DNA from 2 places in the Desulfurobacterium crinifex genome. Region 2 is predicted to be linked to the other one. Evidence: riboswitches for the same ligand, from Rfam matches in the RefSeq annotation. Region 2 holds a riboswitch; the other holds the start of a gene.

Region 1 (4,413 bases), 190 kb from region 2:
CCCCCGCAACATACTTCAAAACATCTGCAATGCTTGTAAATCCATACTTTTTAATTTCTTCCTGAGTAATGATATCTACGTCATCACCAACATGCTCCACAGGAACTTCTACCCTTGTAGCCGTTACCTGTACTTCTGGTACTTCCTCAGCAGAAGCTCCAGAAACCAGAAGCAGAGAAAGCACAAGCAGCTTTTTTCTCACCCTTTACCTCCTGTGTATGGTTTTATGAAAATTTCATTTTGAGATTTCAGAATCCTTAGCTTTGTGTCAAAGAGAAGTTCAACATTCTCAAGAAACTCCTCCTTTCCACCAGAAAAGAAAAGCCTTCCGTTTTTCAAACCTATAAATCGATCTGCAACATCAAGGAGGAAGTTGAGATCATGAGCGGTAATAATCACAATCTTCTTTCTCTCTTTTAGCTCCTTTAGTATCTCTGCCAAAAATGGAAGAACCTCAACATCTAAGAAAGCTCCAGGTTCATCAAATAGATAAACGTCAGGATCGATAAGAAGAAGCCTTGCTATGAGAACCTTTACTCTCTCTCCACCGCTGAGGGTAGAGAAAATTCGATCTTTCAGATGGGAGATATTCAGTTTTTTTAGATAAGTCTCAACCTTTTCAATATCCTCATCAGCCAAAGAAGGAAAAAATCCTTTTAATGGAACCAATGAAGATAGTAAAAATTCAAAAACTGTATAAGGAAAAGAAATTTCCAGTATCTGTGGAAGATAGTTGACTTTTAAAACCCTTTTCCTGATGGACAACTTTTTCAGATCTTCACCATCAAGAAGCACAAAACCAGAATAGTTCAAAAATCCACCAATACACTTGAGAAGTGTTGTTTTTCCAGAACCGTTTTTACCTGCAAGACCTATAACCGATCCTCTCTCTACTCTAAAAGAAATATCCTTTAGAATTTCTCTATAAAAAAGATTCTTAGCCTCTAACAATGGAATACCTCCAGACAATATAAAGAAAAGTTGGAACGCCAATAATGGAGGTAATTACCCCAACAGGCAGAACTATCGGTGAAAGAACGTTCTTCGCCAATCCTTGAGAAAAAACAAGAATGCTTCCTCCAAGGATAAAGGAAAGAGGCAAAAGCTCCCTCTGGATTCTAAATCCCAGAAACCTGACAGCATGAGGAATTACAATTCCAACAAAACCGATTATTCCTGTTTTCGCGACAAACACAGAAACGAAAGCAGAAATGACCAAAATGTAGAGAATCTTTTCCCTTTCGTGAGAAATACCAGAAAAATAGGAAAGCTCATCCCCAAGACTTAAGGCATCAAGCCGGAAAGCAACTGGCAGGAAGATTAGAAGGGAAAGAAGAGCAATCAATAGATACCCAAAAGCTTCTCTAATATCAAGAGAGGGAATGTAACCAAGAGAAAAAAAGAGAGCATCCTGAACAGAATAGAACGGAATCACTGCAAAGAAGAAAAGTATAAGTGCCGAAAAAAAAGCGTTGATTCCCACTCCAAAAAGGAGAATCTTAAGGTTCTCTTTCAAGAAAAGAGCCGCTATAAAGATGAGCAGAACCGTGAAAAGCCCTCCAATCAAAGCTCCGAACTCAATACTTATTCCTTTCCAAGCTCCAATTGTTGCACCGAGAGCCCCCCCAGCAGAAACCCCGAGGATATAGGGATCTGCCAGAGGGTTTCGGAAGACTCCCTGGAAAACCCCCCCTCCCACTCCAAGGAGCCCTCCAACGGCAAAGGATAAAAGAAGTTCTGGAAGTCTTATATCAAGCAAAATCGTTCTGTTAAATTCTGGAAGTTCCCAGAAAAGAGAAAAGAAAAAACTCCCCAAGACAACGATTATGACAATCATCCATTTAACTATTTTCTGCAAACCTTATCCTCCACTTCTCTGAGACCGATCAGAATTCTGGGACCTGGATGAAGCAGATTATCAGGCGTAACAGAAACATTCTTTATAGAAAACTTCTTTAGAAATTCCCGTGCACCTTTAAGTTTTTCTCCCTTAAGAGATAAAATCGCCAGATCAGGCTTATTCATAACAACAAACTCATTTGATATAACCCCAAACGAGACATCAGGAATGACATTTGCTCCACTCAGGCTGAAAGCCTCTCCAATAAAACTTTTACTACCAGCTACATAAAGCGGCTGGTAGGAAATAATTACAAGTAGTCTTTTTCCATCCAGACAAAATGAAAGCTTCTTTGCTTCACGCTTTAAAGCAATTTCAAACTCTTTTTTCTTCTCTTCTCCATTACTGGAAAGAAGATCACCGATGACTCTTATGGCATTTTCAACATCCTCTAAGGAAACAAACCTTAAAACGCGAACTTTAATTCCAAGATTTTTCAGTTTCTTAAGAACTTTTTCAGGAGTAAGGTTTGAAGCTATTACAAGATCAGGATGAAGAGAGTAAATTTTTTCTAAGTCGGGATTTACAATACCCCCAACCTTTATTTTCTTTCTGACATCTTCAGGATGATCACAGAAAACGGTAACGCCTATTAACTTATCACCAGCCCCAACATAATAGATAATCTCTGTTATTGCTGGAGATAGAGAAACGACCCTATCGTAAGAGTAAGCCGGTAAAAAAGTAAAAAGAATCCCTACAATAACAAAGAAAACTCTCACTCTTCCTCCTTGCCCTGAACCCCCGCAGGGCAAAAGACATTCTCGCGCAGGCCGGTCTCCCGGCTCACAGGGTTAAACAGGCTTTAACCTTCCCAGAGAGGGAGCTCTCACCCACACTCTCCAGTGGTTAAAGCCCATTATTTGTTCCCTGCTCACGGTTGCGGGGACAGCGCCGGACTTTCACCGGACTTCCCGTTCACCTGCGCAAGGGAGATTATACTAATTTACAGGTCTTTTCAGGTAAAATAACATTTACTTTAAATCTATGTTCTTGGAGAGAGCAGAAAATGTCAAAATTTCAATTTGCAAGGATAGATAGACTTCCTCCATACGTTTTTGCTGTTGTAAACGATCTCAAGACAAAGATGAGACGTGCAGGAGAAGATATAGTTGACCTTGGAATGGGGAACCCTGATCTTCCCACACCCCAGCACATAGTTGATAAACTCTGTGAAGCTGCTCAAAATCCTAAGAACCACAGGTACTCTCAGACCAAAGGACTCTACAAGCTAAGGGAAGCTCTATCACTCTGGTATAAGAGAAAGTACAACGTTGATCTTGACCCAGAAACAGAGGTTATAACAACTATCGGTTCAAAAGAAGGGCTTGCTCACCTTGCCCTTACTCTTATAAATCCCGGAGACGTTGCGATTGTTCCAAGTCCCGCTTATCCTATTCATCCCTATTCGATAATCATCGCAGGCGGAGACGTTAGATCTGTTCCTCTGATTCCAGGAGAGGAAGATGGATTCCTCGACTCCATCATCAAAGCCTACAAAGAAAGCTGGCCAAGACCAAAGCTTTTAATCCTCAACTTCCCTCACAATCCAACAACTGCCTGTGTTGACCTCTCTTTTTTTGAAAAAATCGTTGACTTTGCGAGAGACAACAACCTGATTGTCATTCAGGATTTAGCTTACGCTGAAATAGCTTTCGACGAATACGTTCCTCCAAGCATCCTCCAGGTAAAAGGTGCAAAAGAGGTTGCAGTTGAGTTCTACTCTCTCTCAAAGACCTATTCGATGGCAGGCTGGAGGGTCGGATTTGCGGCAGGGAACAAAGAAATAATCCACGCCCTCTACAGGATGAAAAGCTACCTCGACTACGGAATGTTCCAGCCAATTCAGATAGCTGCAATCATTGCTCTGAAAGGGGATCAGTCCTGTGTTGAGGAGTACAGAAAGATTTACGAGAAAAGAAGGGATGTCCTTGTTGAAGGTTTAAATAGAATCGGCTGGAAGGTGGAAAAACCAAAAGCCACAATGTTTGTCTGGGCTGAAATTCCTAAGGAATTCCAATCCATGGGCTCCTTGGAATTTGCAAAGATGCTCCTTTTGGATGGTAAAGTTGCCGTCTCCCCAGGAATAGGATTTGGAGAGTACGGAGATAAGTATGTAAGATTTGCCCTTGTTGAGAACGAACTCCGAATCAAACAAGCTGTCAGAGGAATAAAGAGAGCCTTCGAGAAATACGGACTGAGGAAGATAAACGTTTAAGAGGAGAGAATGGATAGTCTAAAAGTTGGAATAATCGGCTGTGGAACGGTCGGTGGAGGCGTTGTAAAGCTCCTAATAGAGAATAAAGAGATCATCGCGGAAAGAATCGGCAAAAGAATCGACATCGCTTTTGTTGCAGATAAAGATGTTGAAAAGGTTAAAAAACTCGGCGTTCCTGAAGAAAAGATAGTTGACGACGGATTTAAAGCACTTGAAAGAGAATGTGACGTTGTTGTTGAACTGATTGGTGGAACGACAATTGCAAAGGAGATAATCCTCTCAGCCATAGAGAAAG
Region 2 (4,413 bases):
TGATTGTCACAGGACCTGTAAGCATCCCCTTGACAGGTTTTTCTGTTAAGCTTTGAGCAAAAGTTATCTCATCAATTGTCATCTTTCCGTCTCTTTCAACGTCTCCGTAGATGATAGGTGGACGATAACACCTGGTTCCATAGGAGATTATCCAGCCATTTCCGGTTGTCGCAATTCCCTTCATCTTTTCGGCAAAGAACTCAACCATGTCTGTCCTTTCAAACTCACCGTGGACAAAGACATCAAGGTCAAGGTCTTCCTGAATCCGAATAGCTTTTGCAATCTCTCCCCTAATAAACGTTTTATAGTCTTCCTCAGAAAGTCTTCCCTTCCTGTAGAGAAGCCTTACCCTTCTAACTTCCTCTGTCTGTGGAAAACTTCCAATTGTTGTTGTCGGGAAGAGAGGCAGGTTGAGAACTTCCTGCTGTTTCTTGATTCTCTCTTTATATTCCGGCTTTCTGATAAAGTCCTCTTCTCTCAGGTTCTTAACCCGCTCTCTAACAGATGGAATCTCTCCAAAGGAGCTTCCGATTCCAGAAATCCACTTTCTTGCCTCTTCTTCATCTCCTGAAAGAACTTGAGAAATTAACTGGAGCTCCTTCAGTTTTTCTTCTGCGAAAGCTACTTTCTTTAGGAGTTCTTCTGGAAGCGTTGCTCCTGCAAGGCTTACAGGAAGATGGAATAGCGGTGCAGCATTTGTTATGACGACATCAAACTTCTCTGAAAGCTCCTTAATCAGTTCAGCTATCTTAAAGAGGTCATTCCTCCAGACATTTCTGCCGTCAACAACACCAGCAAAAAGTCTTTTCCCTTTAGGGTCAATCTCTTTAAGCTGTGCGAGATTCTCACCCCTGTCGTGAACAAGGTCAACACCAATACCAGAAACTGGAAGGTCAAAAAGTTTCTGGAGGTTGTCAACGCTATCGTAGTAGGTAAAGAGATTTATTTCAGCATTGGCGTTCTCAAAAGCCTTGTAAGCCTCTTCTAACAGCTTCCACTCTTCATCTGCTAATTCCATAACAAGAGCTGGATCCTCAAGGTGAACAGACTTAAAACCTCTTTCGTTTATGTACTGGACAAACTTTTCTGTAAGTTCCTTTAGAGCCTCTCCAAAAGACTCTTCTGGAAGATTCTTGGATAGCTTGAGGAACGTAAACGGAGCTATGAGGTGAACGTTCTCCGTTGCTCCTTCGTGTCTGTCCCAGACCGGTTTTGAGACTTTGAATTCAGGCTTTTTTCCTTCAAAGTCTGGAACTAAGTAGTGGTAGTTTGTGTTAAACCACTTTGTCATCTCAAGGGCATTCTTACCCCTACAGAGGTTGAAGTACTCCTCAAGAGTCTCTGTCTCGTAGACTCCAAAGAGGAGCGCAACGTCCAGCATTGGATCGTAGAGGGTCATTTCACCCTGAGGGTGAGCATCCACGTACTTTCTGTACGTCTCCTCCCTCTTTTTATTGAGCTCCTTGATGCCGGTTAGGAGCTCTTCTTCTGTTACTCTCTGGCTCCAGTACCCTTCAATGAGCCTTTTGAACTCTCTCTGTTTCCCCAGTCTGGGGAAACCGTAAGCGTACGTTTTCATTTCTCTACCTCCTGCGGTGTTTTGTTTTAAACACCTGCAGGAAGCTCTAAGGCGGGAAAAGAAAAAGGAATCCCCTCTTCTTTCCCGCGCCCCGAACCCCCGCAGGACGCGAAGGGGCAGGTATTTCACCTACCCATCACGGGCCGGTCTCCCGGCTCGCAGGGCTTAAACAGGCTTTAACCTTCCCGGAAAGGGAGCTTCTCACCCACACTCTCCAGTGGTTAAAGCCCAGCAATCTCCCTGCTCACGGTTGCGAGGACAGCGCCGGACTTTCACCGGACTTCCCGTTCACCCGTGACGAGGTCAATTTTAGGAATTTTGGAATTTTTGGCAAATTTCTTGTTATACAATTTGCAGTAATGGAAATCGGAGGTAGCAATGAAGATAAAGGTTACCGACGGGAAAATTTACATGGAGTTTGAAAACGGCGATGAAGCCTTTATTACCTTTGGAATTGAAGAAAAGAAGAAGGTTATTGTTGTCAGCACAACTTACGTTCCGGAAAGTCAGAGGGGTAAAGGAATAGCTGGAAAGCTTTCTGCAAAACTTGTTGAGTATGCTGAAGATAACGGCTACAAAATCTATCCTCTATGCTCCTATACACAGAAGTACCTTGAAAGAAAAAGACCAGATCTCATAGCCCAATAGGAGAATTCATGGAAGCTGTCATTACAACCGATAGAAAACCAACTCCCGAAATGATAGAAGAAGCAAAACGGCTCGCCGAAAAGTTTAACACCACCTATGTCAAAAGACGCCACAGAACCATCGAGTCGATAAAGAAAGAATTCGAAAAGAATGTTCTCGTTGTTGGAAAGGATTTAAATCTCACACTCCATACTCTCTCCGGTAAAAAACTCTTCTTCCATCCAGGTCTTTTTAAGATAAGGCTCCTCAATTACATTGCAACAGGCCATGAAGCAATGATTGAGGCAATGGATCTGAAGGAAGGAGAAACGGTACTTGACTGCAACCTTGGACTTGCCCAGGATGCTCTACTTGCAGCTTTTGTTTCAAAGAGGGAAATTTTAGGAGTTGAAAAGGATCCTGTGATCTACGAGATAGTAAGAAGGGGGCTTGAAAGATACAAACCGGAAGGGAAACTCAAAGTTGCGGAATTTGCTTTTAAGTTGATTAAGCCCACCAATGCAGATAACTATGAATTCCTAAAAAACCAGCCAGACAAATCATTTGATGTCGTTTACTTCTCTCCAATGTTCATAAAACCAAAATGGCACTGTGATGTTATGGCCCCTTTTAGAGAGGTGGCCGTAAAGGATTTTGTTTCCTTAGAAACTCTAAAAGAGGCAGAGAGAGTTGCGCGGAAAAGGGTAGTCATAAAGGTAAACAAAGGCGTAAAGGAACTATTTCCCTACCTTTCAGACTACAATCTTCAATCCAGTTCCACAAATGTTGAATATCTCTACAAAATTTTGTAGGGGGATGTAACGGAATCTGTGTCTCCCCCTTTAAGTATGTAGATTACTTGAAAGGACTAACAATTCCAATATGAAATGTTTAATAAAATTCTTGTTTTTAAAAGAAACCAGAGACAGAAAATTTAAGTGGTAACAGCACTGCCAGTAAGTAGGATCCATCTACTATCCCCTTACATGTCTAAAATTTACTATTGAAGCAGGAACCCATATCCAATCTGGAGGAGAGATGAAAAAGATCACTGTCGTTAAGAGAAAAGGTGTTAGAGAACCTCTTAACATAGAAAAGATAAGGAAGGTCATAAACTGGGCAGCGAAAGGACTAAACATAAACACCCTAAAACTGGAGGCAAAGCTCAAACTTCACTTCTTTGATGGAATTACAACCAGACAGATTCATGAATCCGTTGTGAATACAGCTCTCCAACTCACAACTCCAGAAGAACCAGACTGGAGAATACTTGCCGGAAGGCTCTTTATCTTTAACCTCTACAAAGAAGTCTCTATCAGAAGGGGAACTTCAAAACTCGCTTACGTTGGTGGTGGTAAAGAGTATTTAAAGGTTGTAAAAGATCTTGTAGAAAAGGGACTTTATACTGACGAAATTCTTAAAAGTTACTCAGAAGAAGAGCTCATTGAGGCTGGAGACTATCTAAAACTTGAGTATGACTTTCTCTACGACTATGCAGGAGCAAATCTCCTTGCCAAGCGCTATCTCTGTATATATGAGGACTTCCCGATTGAACTTCCTCAGGAAATGTACATGTCCATTGCTCTCATGCTCGCAAAAAATGAACCGAAAGAAACAAGACTCAAAACTGCTAAAAGATTCTATGACCTGATTGCTGGAAAGAAGCTCTCCCTTGCAACGCCAATCCTCATTAACCTCAGACGTCCAAATGGAAACCTCTCCTCCTGTTTCATTACAGCGATGGATGATAACCTTGATTCAATTATGTACACAGCAAACCAGGTTGCCCAGATATCAAAGAGAGCTGGAGGTGTTGGGGTTAATCTCTCAAGAATCAGAGCTCAGGGCTCCTGGATTAAAAAGGTCTTCGGCGCAAGTGGTGGTGTTGTTCCATGGATAAGAATCCTGAACGATATAGCCGTAGCGGTAAACCAGGAAGGCAAAAGAGCTGGTGCCGTTACCGTTGCCCTTGACGTCTGGCATCTCGATATCTTCGATTTTCTTGAACTAAAGACAGAGAATGGTGATCTGAGAAGAAAAGCTTTCGACATTTTCCCACAGGTGGTCATTCCAGATCTTTTCATGGAGAGGGTTAAGTACGACCAGGATTGGCTTCTTGTTGATCCTTATGAAGTCGAAAAGAAGTTCGGATTTAAGCTCTATGAACTCTGGGGAGATGAGTTTGAGAAGGCTTACATGCAGATTGA

The links. A riboswitch is a leader RNA that binds a small molecule or an ion and turns the genes downstream of it on or off. The one in region 2 is predicted to bind cobalamin.
Region 1: linked by a shared signal. The riboswitch ahead of ACYQ3A_RS05105 (helical backbone metal receptor) and the one ahead of metE (5-methyltetrahydropteroyltriglutamate--homocysteine S-methyltransferase) in region 2 are both predicted to bind cobalamin.

What each region holds. Positions count from the first base shown of each region.
Region 1 is NZ_BAAHXO010000004.1:595,024-599,436, reverse strand. Features, by position in the region: gene ACYQ3A_RS05120 (TonB-dependent receptor plug domain-containing protein) at 1-202, opposite strand, end outside; gene ACYQ3A_RS05115 (ABC transporter ATP-binding protein) at 199-951, opposite strand; gene ACYQ3A_RS05110 (FecCD family ABC transporter permease) at 938-1,858, opposite strand; gene ACYQ3A_RS05105 (helical backbone metal receptor) at 1,846-2,622, opposite strand; cobalamin riboswitch at 2,655-2,841, opposite strand; gene ACYQ3A_RS05100 (aminotransferase class I/II-fold pyridoxal phosphate-dependent enzyme) at 2,910-4,118, shown strand; gene ACYQ3A_RS05095 (homoserine dehydrogenase) at 4,128-4,413, shown strand, end outside.
Region 2 is NZ_BAAHXO010000004.1:782,163-786,575, reverse strand. Features, by position in the region: gene metE (5-methyltetrahydropteroyltriglutamate--homocysteine S-methyltransferase) at 1-1,579, opposite strand, end outside; cobalamin riboswitch at 1,704-1,890, opposite strand; gene ACYQ3A_RS06105 (GNAT family N-acetyltransferase) at 1,958-2,227, shown strand; gene ACYQ3A_RS06100 (class I SAM-dependent methyltransferase) at 2,236-3,018, shown strand; gene ACYQ3A_RS06095 (ribonucleoside-diphosphate reductase subunit alpha) at 3,245-4,413, shown strand, end outside.